DNA from 2 places in the Thermovenabulum gondwanense genome. Region 1 is predicted to be linked to the other one. Evidence: riboswitches for the same ligand, from Rfam matches in the RefSeq annotation. Region 1 holds a riboswitch; the other holds the start of a gene.
The links. Region 1 has a riboswitch for thiamine pyrophosphate ahead of thiT (energy-coupled thiamine transporter ThiT). Riboswitches for the same ligand answer to the same signal wherever they lie in the genome.
Positions count from the first base shown of each region.

Region 1 (7,760 bases):
AAGCTGCTGACCTTTTATTTTTAACACAACCCACTATAAGTTCACATATTTTATCCTTAGAAAAAGAGTTGGAAGTAAGACTATTTGATAGAAAAGGAAGGGAAGTGGAGTTAACCCCTTTCGGTCGTGTTTTGTATAATGAAGCTGTCAAAATTTTAAGGACAAAGGACGAAGCGTTATTCCTTCTTTATAAGTATATGAATAAAATAGAAGGTGAATTAAGATTATATTCCAGCTCCGTTCCAGCTGTATATATACTACCGGTAAAAATAAAAAAATTTTTAGAGATGCATCCTAAACTGAAAATTATAATTGTCCAAAAGGATTCAATGGAAGTAATAAATTCAATTGAGGAAGAAGATAGTGAATTAGGCATTGTAGGTACTATTATTAATAATTCCAGTTTGGAATATATCCCCTTTTGTAATGATGAATTGGTGGTAATATCAAAATTTAATTTAAATAACGATGAAGAGATTGATTTTGAAGAACTCATTAGATATCCTTTGGTTATTAGGGAGAAAAAATCGGGTACAAGGAAAACCTTTGAAAGATATTTAATACAAAAAGGTTTATCATTAGAAAAACTAAAAATTATAGCTGAGTTAGGCAGTACAGAGGCTATAATACAGGCTGTAAAAGCAGGAGTAGGCATTTCAGTTATTTCCAATAGGGCCATTGAAGATTATAAAAATACCGGCATTTTAAAAACTTTTAGAATAAAAGGTATTAAAATGCTAAGAGATTTTTACATAGTAACAAAAAAAGGTAGAACTCTTTCGCCAAATGCCGAAAGCTTTATAAATTATCTTTTAAATGCGGCTGATTAATGGCTGTATTTTTTTATTTTTTAATGAAGGAAACATATGGATAATTGTCGAAATTGTAATAATATAAGAAAAAGAAAGGGGTTGATAAGTTGAAAAAAGCATATTACAAGCTAATAAAAGGAATTTTTGTAGTTTACTTCTTTTTTTGTTTAACTGCTTTTTTCCCAACTTTGGTATTCGCATTACCTTTTAAAGATTTGGATGATAAAAAATTTGATTGGGCAACACCATTTATTGACAAAATGTATAATTTGGGAGTAGTATCAGGGAAAGCTCAAGATATTTTTGCACCAGCAGACCCTATAAAAAGGCAGGAATTTATTGTAATGCTAATAAAGGCCTTGGGAGAAGAGAGCAAAGTAAAAGGAAAATTACTACCAAAAGATTTTCCAAATCAAGGGAAAATTCAAAGCTGGGCAAAAGAATATATTGCTTATTCGATTGAAAAGGGAATTATTACAGGAGATGACATTAAAAATTTGAGGCCTGAAGAAAATTTAAAAAGATACGAGGCAGTAATTTTTATTATTAAAGCCTTGGGTTTAGAAAAAGAAGCAAATTCTATTAAGGTTTTAAATTTGACTTTTAAAGATGTTTATACTTTATCCTTTGAGACAAGAAAATACCTGCAGTTGATTGTAGATAAAAAAATCATGTCAGGTGTAGATAAGGAAAATTTCAAGCCCTACGATAATATTACCCGGGCACAGGCTGCTAAAGTGTTAAATCAGGTTGTGAAATATTCAAATAATACGAGGATAGTAAAAGGAAGAATTGAAAATTTAAATTTATTGGAGGGAAATATAGAAATTTTACAGGGTAACATTATTAAAAAATATAATCTGGATAAAAATGTTTCTGTATACAAAGAAGATGAAAAAGGGAATTTAATAAAAATAGAATTAAAAGACTTAAAAAAATATCAGGATGTTAATTATATTATAAAGTCTAATAATATTAGCTATATAGAAGCAATTTATTCAAATAATAAAATGGAAAGTGAATTAGAAAACCATGAGGGTAAAATAAAAGCTTTAAATTTGCAAAACAATTACCTTATTTTAGAAAAATTGGATGGGAACATTTCTTCTTATATTATAAATTCTGATACAAAATGTTATATTAATAATAATGTTATTCCTGTAAACGAGAATCTAATAGGTAAAAATGTGAAAATTTCAGTAACGGATGGTAAAGTCATCAGGATAGAAGTTGCAGGAGAAAATAAAGAAGTAAAAGGAATTTTAAAAGGAGTAGTTTCGAATATTTCACCCTCATATATAATAATTGAAAATTCATTAACGGGAGAAAATGAGACTTACATACTTTCCAATTTGATAGAAACTATAAAAAATGGTAAACCTGCAAGAATTAACGACCTTCTGGGAGGAGACATGGTAATCGCTTCGATTACAAATGGAAGTGTTACAAGAATTATTGCAGAAAGTGCGGAAAAAACGATTTTTGGAGTAATTAAATCCATTAATTTTGCAAACAAGGTTCCACTGATTTCTGTAGTAGATGGTGATGGTAATTTAAAGGAATTTGAGGTAGATAGTCAAGTAAAAGTAATAAAAAATGGAATAACATCCAAATTAAATGATTTAAAAATTTCTGATGAAGTTACCGTAGTAATTAGATATAACAAAATAGTATCTATCTCGGCTAAGTCGGTAAAAAAAGAGATCACCGGCACTATAAAAGAAATTTCTCATACTTCTGCAAATTATTCTAAAATGGTTATTTTTAATGAAAAAGGTGAAGAAGTTAATATCGTTATTACTCCGGATACAGATATTATAAAGGATAAAAAAAATATTACGGTATATGACTTAAAACCCGATTATAACATTAGAGCAATTGTTGAAGGAGAAGAAGCAAAAAGTGTTGAAGTTTTTACAACACAAAGTCTTTTGGCTCTTAGAGGTAAAATAAAATACATACATCAAGATATAATGGTTATAATAGCAGAAATCACGACTGAAAGAGTTACGGAAATAAGAGAAATTCATTATGGAACAAATACTTTATTAATAAAAGGCAATAGGATAATTTCACTTAGCAGGTTTTCTGATTATTTTATAGAAGGGGATGATATAATTATAATAGGAAAAGTTGAAGGGGGATTATTTAAAGCCGATGTATTAATTAATTTAATCGTTCAAAATTGATATTGATAAAATATTTTATTTTAAGTATAATGGTGAAAAATTGAATAATATAATTATATAAAATAATTATGTGCTGGGGGAGCCGTAGGGCTGAGAGGAAGCTGATGCTTCGACCCCATGAACCTGATCGGGGTAATTCCCGCGTAGGGAAGCACTGAATCGAAAATAAAGTGCCTACCTATTCGGGTAGGTATTTTTATTTTTAATATTAAAATTTATTAAATTAAAGGAGGAATTTTTTATGAAAAACAAAAATTTTGCTGTTCTTATTGAAGGAGCATTAATGATAGCAATATCACTGATATTGAGCTTCGTAAAATTATTTCAAGCCCCCTATGGCGGTTCAGTCACCCTTGGAAGTATGGTTCCCATTATTTTATTTTCTTTAAGACATGGGACCGTTGCGGGTTTGAGTGCTGGAGTCGCTTATGGTTTTTTGCAGTTAATTGTTGAACCCTATATCGTTCATCCTGTTCAAGTAATCCTTGATTATCCTTTAGCATTTGGGCTTTTAGGTTTTGCAGGTTTATTTAGAAATAATGTTTTTTTAGGATCATTCCTGGGTATTTTTGGTAGATTTTTATCGCACTTTTTATCCGGTGTTATATTTTTTGCATCTTATGCTCCAAAAGGTATGAATGTATATTTGTATTCGGCATTATACAATGGTAGCTATTTATTACCGGAATTTATTATCACTTTTGTTTTAATAAGATTTGTACTTTATAATAAGGTTTTAAAGAATATTAGATAATTTTAACAAAAAATTTTGTAATAAATCTTTTAAATTTATTTTTTTTTATTAAAACATTTATTGATTTAAATCATTGAATCATGATATAATTTTAACCAAATTTTTATATTTTTGCAGAGGGGGTTTTTTAATGTTCAAAAAAACAACGGCTTTACTGCTAATCTTTATTATGGTTGCGGGGTTTTTAGCGGGATGCTCCAGCAATTCTTCAAAACCTGCACAGGAGCTTGTGTTTTCAATTGCGTCGGAACCACCCACTCTTGATCCCCAACTTGCTACGGACCAATATTCAATAATTGTAGGAAATGCCGTGTTCGAAGGTTTGGTAAGATATTACGATGGAAAAGTTTATCCAGGTATGGCTGAGAAATGGGAGGTTTCTGAGGATAAAAAAGTTTATACCTTTCATTTAAGAGATGCAAAATGGAATGACGGGACAAAGGTAACAGCTTACGACTTTGAATATTCAATAAAAAGATTACTGGATCCAAAAGTAGCATCCGGTTATTCATTTCAGGGGTATTACATATTAAACGGAGAGGATTACAATCTTGGTAAAATAAATGATCCGAATCAAGTAGGAGTAAAAGCTTTAGATGAAAAAACTTTACAGATTACTCTAAGAGCACCGGTAAAGTATTTTGAAAGTCTTTTAGGTTTTATCTCGTTTATGCCATCTAAAAAAGAATTGGTAGAGAAATACGGTGAAAAATATGCTGCCGACGCTGATAAAATGGTATATAACGGGCCCTTCATTATTAAGGAATGGAAACACGAACAGGAAATAGTTTTGGAGAAAAACCCGAATTATTGGGCAAAAGATAAAATAAAGCTTGATAGGGTTAGAATTTTAATTGTTGCAGATCAAAATACCGCATACCAGATGTTTGAAAACAATGAGCTTGATTTTGCTGATGTGCCAACGGTCCTCGTAGATAAAGCAAAAAGCGAAGGTAAAGCCCTGACTTATATGGATAGTTATGAATATTTCATAAGATTTAATATGAAAAAAGAAGATAAGCCATGGCTGGGTAATGAAAACTTTAGAAAAGCAATCGGTTTTGCAATTGATAGGGAAGATTATATAAACATGGCATTTAAAGGCATATCAAAACCTGCAACAAGGCATATTCCGCCAACTTTAAGCGGTTTAGAGAAGAAATTTGTAGAAGAATATCCTTATGATTTTTATCCAACAAAAGCTGATGTACAAAAGGCTAAAGAATATCTAAACAAAGCAATGCAGGAATTAAATATCAATGATCCTTCAAAAATAAATATTGAAATAGCTGTAGATGATAGTTCTGGCACAAAAGTAGGAATTGAGGCTATACAGGATATGTTGATCAGAAATCTGGGAATTAATGTGTCTATAAAAACTTATACCTTCAAAGAAAGGCTCCAGAGGATGAGAAAAGGTGATTACGAAGTAATGATTACACGATGGGGACCTGATTACGATGACCCGATGACATATTTGGATTACTGGACTATAAGTGAAGGTATGACAAATAGTGGTTGGACCGATGAAAAATACAATGAATTATGTCAGATTGCAAAAACCACATCGGATTTTAAAAAGAGAAATGAAGTAATGTTTGAAGCAGAAAAATACTTGCTTGAAAAAGGTGTAGTAATCCCGCTGTATTTCAGGGAAAAGATATGGGTTAAAAAAGATTATGTCCAGGGCCTGGTAAGAACTTTTACAAGTGGTTCTGATCCAGATTTCATATACGCTACTGTTGAAGGAAAGAATAAATAGTTAAAAAAATCCGGGGATTACCCCGGATTTTTTTATAAGAGTAGTTATGAAAAATCTATTTTCTTTTTTATATTATATTTTTTAATTTTATTGTGCAGGGTTTGCTTTGGTATTTTTAGAATTCTTGAAGCTTTTGAAAGGTTCCCATTGACTTTTTGTAATGTAAAAATTATCAATTTTTTTTCGAAAGTTTCTACCATTTCTTTTAGAGATTGTATATTTTCGGGAACCTCCATACAATAATTTTCATAATTTGAGGTATTGTCTAAATTTTTAATGTAATCCGGAATATCTTCAGTTGATATTAGACTATTTTCACTAAAATTAGCAATATTTTCAATGACCGATCTAAGCTCTCGCACATTACCGGGCCAATGATAGCTTACCAGTAAAGTCATAGCATCTTCTTTAATACCTGTTATTTTTTTATTTAACTTTTTATTGAAATGTTTTAGAAAGTACTCTATTAATACAGGAATATCTTCCTTCCTTTCTCTTAAAGGGGGAATATAAAAGGAAATAACATGAAGTCTATAAAAAAGATCCTGTCTTAATATACCTTTTTCAATAAGCATTTTGGGGTCTTCATTGGATGAAGCTGTAATTCTAACATCTACTTTGAAAGCCTTTTCTCCACCAACTCTTCTTATAAAGCCATCCTGAAGAACTCTCAAAAGTTTAGCTTGAAGTTCTAAATCCATTGAATTTATCTCGTCCAAGTATAATGTACCTTCATTGGCTAATTCAAATAATCCTGCTTTTTCTTTGGCTCCTGTAAAGCTACCTGCTGAAATACCGAATAAAATACTTTCCAGTAGAGTTCTCGGTATAGCAGCGCAATTTTGTGCAATAAAGGGTTTTTTACAACGTTTAATATTTGCATTGTGAATAGCTTGAACAAAAAGTTCCTTACCCACTCCCGTTTCTCCATAAATAAAAATGGGAGAATCGCTATTTGCGACCCTGTATGCTTTATTTTTTAACTCCTCGATTATTTTACTTTTTCCGATAATATCATCAAAAGTATAAATCGTTCCGTTGCCGCTATATTTTTCAGGATTTTTTGATTTATAATATAACTCTTTTTGTAGTGAAACAATCTTTTCGGCTAAATCTTTTAAATTTGTTATATCTCTGTATATTTCCACCGCACCTATAAGTTCGCCATTTTGTATGATTGGCATTGTAGAGGTTACTATTGTAACCTTTTTACCTTTTATATTTGTATAAGTTTGTACATAATCAATTAAAGGCCTTTTATTTTTTAATACATTATAAAAAGTACTGGTCTTTTCTGTAAGATCCGGGAAAAGTTCTAATATATTCTTGCCGAGGGCTTTACCGGGGTCAAGACCAGCTATTTCCGTAGCAGGTTCGTTAAAAAAGGTAACGTTAGCATTTTTATCTACAACTATAATTCCTTCATCTAAATTGGTTAAAATTACTTCCAGTAAATTCTTGTAATCCATGATTACCCTCCCAAGGCAAACAAAAAGTATAATAAATTTTTTTAATTTTAGACTATTTTAATACAAACAAAACAAATTGTAAATAAATAATACTGTTATAGGATCTACATTAAAATTGACGAATGCTAAAAATATGTGGTAAATTTAAAATAAAAAATACTATTTCTATAGGAAATGAGGTATTTTTTAACTTACCTTTGATAAAAGGACGGGAGGTAATTTCTTTGAGGTTATCAACAAAATCTCGATATGGTCTAAGAGCGATGGTTAAATTGGCCCTATATTATAATCAGGGTGCGGTGCCTTTGAGTAAAATTGCGGAAGAAGAAAAAATATCTGAGAATTATTTAGAGCAAATTATCACATTACTTAAAAATGCAAATTTAGTAAAAAGCATTCGAGGGTCCCAGGGAGGATATATTTTATCCAGAAACCCCGAAGAAATAACCGTAGCCGATATCTTATCTGTTCTTGAAGGATCCATTACTCTTGTGGATTGTCTAAATGAAAGTATTAAATATTGTGATAATAAAGATAGATGCGTAACAAGAAACGTGTGGAAAAAAATAAACGATAATATTTTAAATACAGCTCAATCAATAACACTAAAAGACTTATGTGAAAATTACAAGCGAGGTAATTAATAACCGCGCTTTTTTTATTTTCTATTATTTATTATGAATTTAAAAAGACAAATGAGAATAAGAATATATAAAAATGCATCGGATGTTGAAGGGGGGGATATATTGAAACAACTAACGATAGTAGGAAAAC
Region 1 is NZ_LOHZ01000042.1:29,346-37,105, reverse strand. Features, by position in the region: gene ATZ99_RS09605 (selenium metabolism-associated LysR family transcriptional regulator) at 1-830, shown strand, start outside; gene ATZ99_RS09600 (S-layer homology domain-containing protein) at 920-3,001, shown strand; TPP riboswitch at 3,067-3,168, shown strand; gene thiT (energy-coupled thiamine transporter ThiT) at 3,243-3,755, shown strand; gene ATZ99_RS09590 (peptide ABC transporter substrate-binding protein) at 3,886-5,517, shown strand; gene ATZ99_RS09585 (sigma-54 interaction domain-containing protein) at 5,562-6,986, opposite strand; gene ATZ99_RS09580 (RrF2 family transcriptional regulator) at 7,211-7,630, shown strand; gene ATZ99_RS09575 (GTPase) at 7,733-7,760, shown strand, end outside.

Region 2 (7,760 bases), on a different contig from region 1:
GTGATTATTCCAGCAAGGTTTTTAAATACAACGGACCCCAGGGAGCTTGCGGAGCACTGCATGGAAGATATATTCCCGGGTTTTTCTAAAAAAATTCAGCCGGGGGATATCATAGTAGCCGGAAAAAATTTTGGGTGCGGGAGTTCGAGGGAACACGCCCCCATTGCAATTAAAGAAGCGGGTATTAGCTGTGTTGTTGCAAAATCCTTTGCCAGGATTTTTTACAGGAATGCTATAAACATAGGCCTTCCCATATTGGAATCTTCAGAGGCGGTGGAGGGGATAAGAGCAGGAGATGAGGTTATGGTGGATACCGACACCGGGGAAATAAAAAATATTACGAGCGGGGAAATATTCTACGCAAAACCTTTTCCCGGGTTTATAAATGATATAATTAAAGCCGGCGGCTTGCTGAACTTTGCAGGGGGAGGGCAAAAAAATGTATAATATAGCCCTCCTTCCAGGAGATGGAATTGGCCCGGAGGTAATAAAAGAAGCTAAAAAGGTTTTATATGCTATCCAGGAAAGATTCGGCATTAAATTCAATTTCAAGGAAGGATCGGTAGGCGGAGCAGCTTACGAGGTCTTTGGAGCACCACTCCCTGATGATACCCTTAATCTTGTAAAGGATTCCGATGCGGTGCTTTTCGGCGCGGTAGGTGGGCCAAAATGGGATCATTTGAAAAGAGAGCTCCGGCCGGAACAGGCAATCCTGAAACTGAGGAAGGAGCTAAACCTGTTTGCCAACCTCAGGCCCGCTGTTTGTTATCGTTTTTTAGCGGATTCTTCTCCGCTGAAAAATAATATAATTAGCGGGAATCTGGATTTACTTATTGTAAGAGAGTTAACAGGAGGGCTCTATTTCGGGACGCCTCGAGGGAGGGAAAATACGGGGCAAACGGTAAGGGCATTTGATACAATGGTTTATACAAGCGAAGAAATTAAAAGGGTAGCCCGAGTCGCTTTTGAAGCAGCGAGAAAAAGGAGAAAAAAGGTAACTTCCGTGGATAAAGCCAATGTGCTTGAAACCTCAAAGTTGTGGAGAGAAGTGGTGGATGAGGTGAGCAAAGAATATCCTGATGTGGAGCTTTCTCACATGTATGTGGATAACTGCGCGATGCAGCTTGTATTAAATCCCGGACAGTTTGATGTTATTTTGACCGAGAACACTTTTGGGGATATCTTAAGCGATGAGGCATCGGTACTAACCGGTTCAATAGGTATGCTGCCATCAGCAAGCATAGGAGAAAAAGGACCTTTTTTATACGAGCCCTGCCACGGTTCGGCACCGGACATAGCGGGTAAAGGTATCGCAAACCCCATCGCCTGTATTTTGTCCGCGGCAATGATGCTGGAGTACTCTTTTGATGAAAAGGAAGCGGCAATGTGTATAAAAGATGCGGTGGAAAAAAGCTTGGAACTGGGCTACAGGACTTACGACATTAAAGAAGGTGAGGGGAAGGTGTTAGCAACCTCCGAAATGGGAGATGTTATTAAAAAGATTATTCTGGGGCTTTAAAAGGGAAAGAAAAATTTTTCGATATATTTTTATAGTGGATTTTTACAAAAAAATAAGGTATAATTTTTAAAAAACTGCAGTAAAAATTTAATAAAATTTATAGGATGCGTGCTGGGGGAGCCGAAAGGCTGAGAGGAAGCTTAAATGCTTCGACCCCTCGAACCTGACCGGGATAATCCCCGCGTAGGGAAGCACAGAACCGAAAATTTGTGCCTACCTATTCGGGTAGGCACTTTTATTTATGAAAACTTTTTGTTGCGGGGATGGCTGCAAATAATGTTTACGGCGGCTACAGGATGGGACCAATTTTCGGAGGGATGCTCTTGTCGGGTAAGAAAGCGGCAAAATTGATTTCGGATTATTTAAAAAACACTAAATAAAATTTTAAGGGGTGATGAAAAATTATGAAACTTGCTTTAACCATTGCTGGTTCCGATTCCGGCGGAGGGGCGGGAATTCAGGCGGATTTAAAAACCTTTTTCAGCCACGGAGTATATGGTATGTCAGTAATTACATCGGTGACCGCCCAAAATACCCTCGGGGTACTGGGGGTACAAAATATTTCAGAAGATATGGTCTATCTTCAGATGAAAGCGGTTTTTGAAGACCTCTTCCCCGATGCGGTTAAAATCGGAATGGTTTCAACAAAAGAGATAACGGAAGTTATTTCCAAAGGACTTGAAGAATATAAGCCGGGGAAAATCGTTCTGGACCCAGTGATGGTTTCTAAATCCGCGCACAGACTCTTGGAAAAAGAAGCCATAAAAACACTGATTGAAAAATTAGTACCGAAGGCTTTAATCATTACTCCCAACAGGGAAGAAGCAGAGGTAATTGTGGAAAGAAAAATACAGAATGTGGAGGAGATGAAAAAGGCTGCAAAGGATATTGCCAAATTGGGTTGCAGAACGGTTCTTATAAAAGGAGGGCATTTGGAAGGGAATAAAGCCGTGGATGTTTTGTACCTTGGAGAAGATAATTACGTGTTTTTTGAAGAAGAAAAAATAAACACAAAAAACACCCACGGCACCGGATGTACATTTTCGGCGGCCATTTGCGCCAATCTGGCAAAAGGTATGGATGTTAAAAAAGCTGTAGCGTATGCAAAGCTTTATATTACCAGAGCCATAGAAACTTCTGAAGATATGGGAAGGGGCTGGGGCCCCGTGAACCATTTTTGCATCGGGTTTAATAATTAATTTAAAAGAGGTGCTTATAGCATGAGAAATGTGGATTATTCCCTGTATCTCATAACCGATAGAACTTATCTAAAAGGTAGAAGTCTTTTTGATGCGGTGGAAGAGGCGATAAGAGCAGGAGTTACGGTAGTTCAGCTGAGAGAAAAAAATATCTCCGATAGAGAGTTTTACGAGGCCGGGCTAAAATTAAGAGAAATCACGAAAAGTTACGATGTGCCTTTAATAATAAACGACAGGGTCGATATAGCCATTGCCGTTGATGCTGATGGCGTGCATTTAGGGCAGGAGGAACTGCCTGCAAAGGTTGTGAGAGAAATAATAGGTTATAAAAAAATAATAGGGGTCTCGGCGGCAAACTTTGAGGAGGCGAAAAAAGCTTGTGAAGATGGTGCCGATTATGTGGGAGTGGGAGCAGTATTTAAAACTCCATCCAAAAAGGATGCAAAATATGTAAGTCTGGAAACTCTGAGGGAAATAACGGAAAAAATCCCCATTCCCGTTCTGGCTATAGGGGGTATAGATAAAGAAAATATAGATGAGGTTTTAAAATACGATATTAAAGGTGTATGCTGTATTTCTGCTATTTTAAAGGGGGATATTGGCGAAAACGTTAGATTGTTGAAAGATAAGATTACAAAGAAACTAAAGCAAATTTATTAAATGGAGGGAAAAGAATGACTCAGTTAGAGGCGGCTAAAAAAGGCGTTGTTACCGAAGAAATGAAAAAAGTAGCGGAAAAAGAAGGAGTGAATGCAGAAATTATTAGAGAAAGAGTGGCAGAGGGCAGGATTGTTATCCCTTTTAACAGAAATCACAGGGGATTAAAGCCGTGCGGCATAGGGAAGGGGCTTTCAACCAAGGTCAATGCAAATATAGGCACATCTGAAAAATTCCCCTTTTTAGAATCGGAATTATCAAAAGCAATTGCAGCGGTAGAAGCCGGGGCGGATACGATAATGGACCTTTCTACCGGTGGGGATTTAGAAAAGGTGCGAATGGCCATATTATCAAGTATAGATGCTCCCGTAGGGACGGTGCCTATTTATGAAGTGGGAGTTATGGCGCAAAATAAATACGGGAGTGTCATAGACTTTACAGAAGAGGAACTTTTTGAAGTAATAGAAAAGCAGGCAGAAGAAGGCGTGGATTTCATGACCGTCCACTGCGGCCTGACTATTGAAGCGGTGGAAAGGCTTCGCAGGGAGGGCAGGATAACCGATATTGTAAGCAGGGGCGGGTCCTTTATAACCGCATGGATGCTTAAAAACGAAAAACAAAATCCCCTGTATGAACACTTTGACAGGCTGCTTGAGGTAGCGAGAAAATACGATGTTACATTGAGTTTGGGAGACGGCTTAAGGCCGGGATGCCTTGCCGATGCTACCGATAGGGCGCAAATTCAGGAGCTTTTAATACTGGGGGAGCTGGTACAGGAAGCGATAAAACAAGGAGTGCAGGTAATGGTGGAAGGTCCGGGGCACGTTCCCATAGATCAGATAGAATCTAATATCCGCCTTCAAAAAAGGCTATGCCATGAAGCGCCTTTTTACGTCTTGGGCCCTCTTGTTACGGATATAGCAGCGGGTTATGATCATATAGCCGCTGCGATTGGCGGAGCAATAGCTGCTGCTTGTGGAGCGGATTTTCTTTGCTATGTAACCCCGGCAGAGCACTTAGGACTGCCCGATGAAGAAGATGTAAGGATTGGGGTTATTGCCTCTAAAATTGCTGCCCATGCGGCAGATATAGTGAAAGGCATTCCGGGTGCATGGGAAAGGGATTTAAAAATGGCAAAAGCTCGGAAAAACCTTGACTGGGAAGAACAAATTAAGCTTTCAATAGACCCAAAAAAGGCAAGAAAATACAGGCAAGAGAGAAATTCATCGGATGTAAAGACCTGCACCATGTGCGGCAAGTTTTGTGCAATGGATATAATTGCAAAATATCTAAATAAAGAAAAGAGCAGTTGTTAGGAAAAAAGCTTTCGGGAATTCGCCCGAAAGCCAACCGGCCCAGGGCACGGACACAAACACGGCCATAGCCGGGATATTGATAATTGAAAATTTAAGGTGAACGGATGAATCTGTGAAGTGCCAAAGGCTTTTAACAAAAAAGCCTTTGGCATAATATTTTATTATTGAACAATTTCAAAGGAGGGTCAATATGAAAGATAGTGGAAATAATATAAATCCAATTCCGTTAAATCCCAGGTTATTGATGATGCCGGAATTCTCGGAACGTCAGATACTGGAACACTATGAGGTTTTGTATTTAGGCTATGTAAACAAGATAAATGAAATAAGAGAGCTGCTTTTAACGGCAGACAGGTCAAAAGCCAATGCAACTTACAGTGGATTCCGCGGGCTGAAGAAAGCCGAGACTTATGCAATTGATGGAGTAATTCTTCACGAGCTTTACTTTGAAAACCTGGGTGGGTCGGGAAAGATCTATCAGGGGGAACTATTAAGGCTTATCGAGAGGGATTTTGGTTCTTTCAATGACTGGAGGGAGGATTTCATTGCTACAGGAATTTCGGCAAGAGGCTGGGCGATCCTTGTGTACGATCCTCGGGATGGAAGGCTTCACAATTATTTACTGGATGCCCATGATTACGGGGTAGTGCAAAACTCCATTGCTTTGCTGGTAATGGATGTATATGAGCATGCCTATTTTATTGATTACGGTACGAAAAAAACTGATTATATAAAAGCATTTTTAAAAAATGTGGACTGGAATGCGGTAAATGACAGGTTAAAAAGGATAAGTTTCATATTTTTCAATTCATAATAGTTTATACATTAATCGGCTTTCAGGGATAATCGGTTTTTAAATGAGAAATATTATAATGAGGAGGTGATACTAATGCGGGCTCTCTGGAGGGGTTCCATCAGTTTTGGGCTGGTAAACGTCCCAGTAAAAATGTATGCGGCTACCGAAAGAAAGAATCTGAGCTTCAGGCAAATACACAGGGAATGCGGCACTCCCATACGTTATGAAAAAGTATGCCCTTTTTGCAATCGAAAGGTGGAGGACGAGGAAATAGCCCGGGGTTATGAATACGAAAAGGGGAAATTTGTAGTTATCGAGGATAAGGACTTAGAGGCAATCCCCGATGAAACCGTGCGCACCATTGATATTGTTGATTTTGTTGATTTGAGAGAAATAGATCCGATATATTTTGATCATTCCTATTATCTTGGTCCTGAAGGAACCGGTCAGAAGGCTTATCTTTTACTAATTGAGGCTTTAAAAAAGACGGGGAAAATTGCAATAGCAAAGGTGATGATAAGGTCGAAATACAGCCTTGCGTGTCTGAGGCCTTTCGGTGAAAACCACTTAATAATGGAAACCATGTTATATCCCGATGAGGTAAGGGATGCGGGCGAAATAGAGCTTTCGACCAATATAAAGCTGCATGAAAACGAAATAAAAATGGCGGTGCAGCTTATAAATTCTTTATCCACTAAGTTTATCCCCGAAAAGTACACCGATGAGTACAGAAAGGCTCTTCTTGAAATAATAAAGGCAAAAGTGGAAGGACAGGAGGTAAAAATACCTGCTGCTAAGGAAGAAAAGGTGGTAGATTTGATGGAAGCCCTCAGAGCGAGCCTGGCACTGGTGGAAAAGGAAAAGGAAGGCAAGGAACGCAATTTTGGCCGCAGGAAAAAGAGGGCTACTTCATGATACTAAATTTATCCGGCGAATAACCGGTTGCCTGAGATAGCCCTCTTCGGTGTAATCAAAAAATTCTACCTCCACACTTATAATGGGTGAAACCCAGACCGGCTTTTCTCCTTTTTTCACGTCAGGTGGAAAAGAAAAGGGGCAGTTATTTTCGATAATGTTCGACAGAGTTTCAAATAAAAGATTTTTTTCGACCTCATCTAAGCCGCTCCCGGCTCTGCCAATAAACACAAGGTCGTTTTCTAACACTTGCCCCAGGAAAAGGGAACGGACTTTCTTACCTTCTGAAAGGAATCCACCTATAAGGGCGGTTATCTGACGGCGGTTTTTTATTTTAAGCCATTTTTCGCTCTTTTTTCCTATCTCGTAGATACTGTCCATCTTTTTTGCTACTATACCTTCCCAGCCTTTTTCCTTTATTACATCAAATAAGGCTTTTCCTCTGCCGGGGAAGGTGTCGGTTACTACAACAGCGTCCGAAGAGTTCAGGGAAGATTTTAATATATGGTCTCGCTGGGAAAAGGGTAAATGTATAAGGCTTTTTTCCTTCCAGAAGAGGATATCAAAAACCACATAGGTGACGGGTATCCTTGACGCTAAATATTTTATGGTACGGGGGTCTGAGGCTTTATCCCTTCTCATTAGCTGGTGGAAATTGGGTTTTCCATCTTTAATTGCTATGATTTCTCCATCTAATATTGCATGCGTATTTTTCAGGGCTTCAGCAAGGGCATCAACTATTTCCGGGTAGGTTTTTGTACGCTTACTCTTTTTTCGGTTAAAAAGCTCAACATTGCCGTGAGAATGGGCGATTATCCTTGTGCCGTCCCACTTTACCTGAAAACCAAAATTCGTATCATCAAAGGGCTCGGGATATGGTACCGGTTCCATCGGGATAAAGGGTATTCCCGGTTTTATCATAGTGAATCACCGTAATTATTGTGCCCTTTTTATAGTTTTTTACAATTTTAAGATCGGCAGGTGAGAACTTTGTCCATAGTAGTAGTAGAAGGCGAAAAATTAAAACTCAGCAATCTTTCAAAAAAAATGTGGCCCGATGAAAATATAACAAAGGCCGAATTTATAAATTATTACGTGAAAATAGCCCCTTTTTTATTGCCCTACTTAAAAGATCGCCCGGTAGTCTTTACGCGCTATCCCGATGGAATAAAAGGCAAGGCTTTTTACCAAAAAAACATACCCGATTACGCACCCGAATGGTTAAAGACTTACGATGAAGTAAGCTTCAATAATGGTGAAAAAAAAATAATACGCTATGCGCTCCTGAATGATTTGAAGAGCCTTCTTTGGGCGGCCAATCAGGCGAGTCTCGAGATTCACCCCTGGCTTTCGCGCAT
Region 2 is NZ_LOHZ01000019.1:100,020-107,779, reverse strand. Features, by position in the region: gene leuD (3-isopropylmalate dehydratase small subunit) at 1-447, shown strand, start outside; gene leuB (3-isopropylmalate dehydrogenase) at 440-1,519, shown strand; TPP riboswitch at 1,623-1,726, shown strand; partial or broken gene ATZ99_RS12270 (sulfide-dependent adenosine diphosphate thiazole synthase) at 1,768-1,899, shown strand; gene thiD (bifunctional hydroxymethylpyrimidine kinase/phosphomethylpyrimidine kinase) at 1,924-2,718, shown strand; gene thiE (thiamine phosphate synthase) at 2,740-3,378, shown strand; gene thiC (phosphomethylpyrimidine synthase ThiC) at 3,393-4,691, shown strand; gene ATZ99_RS01880 (superoxide dismutase) at 4,882-5,505, shown strand; gene ku (non-homologous end joining protein Ku) at 5,581-6,402, shown strand; gene ATZ99_RS01870 (ATP-dependent DNA ligase) at 6,397-7,323, opposite strand; gene ligD (non-homologous end-joining DNA ligase) at 7,393-7,760, shown strand, end outside.
Region 2: another riboswitch for thiamine pyrophosphate. It lies ahead of ATZ99_RS12270 (sulfide-dependent adenosine diphosphate thiazole synthase); the one in region 1 lies ahead of thiT (energy-coupled thiamine transporter ThiT).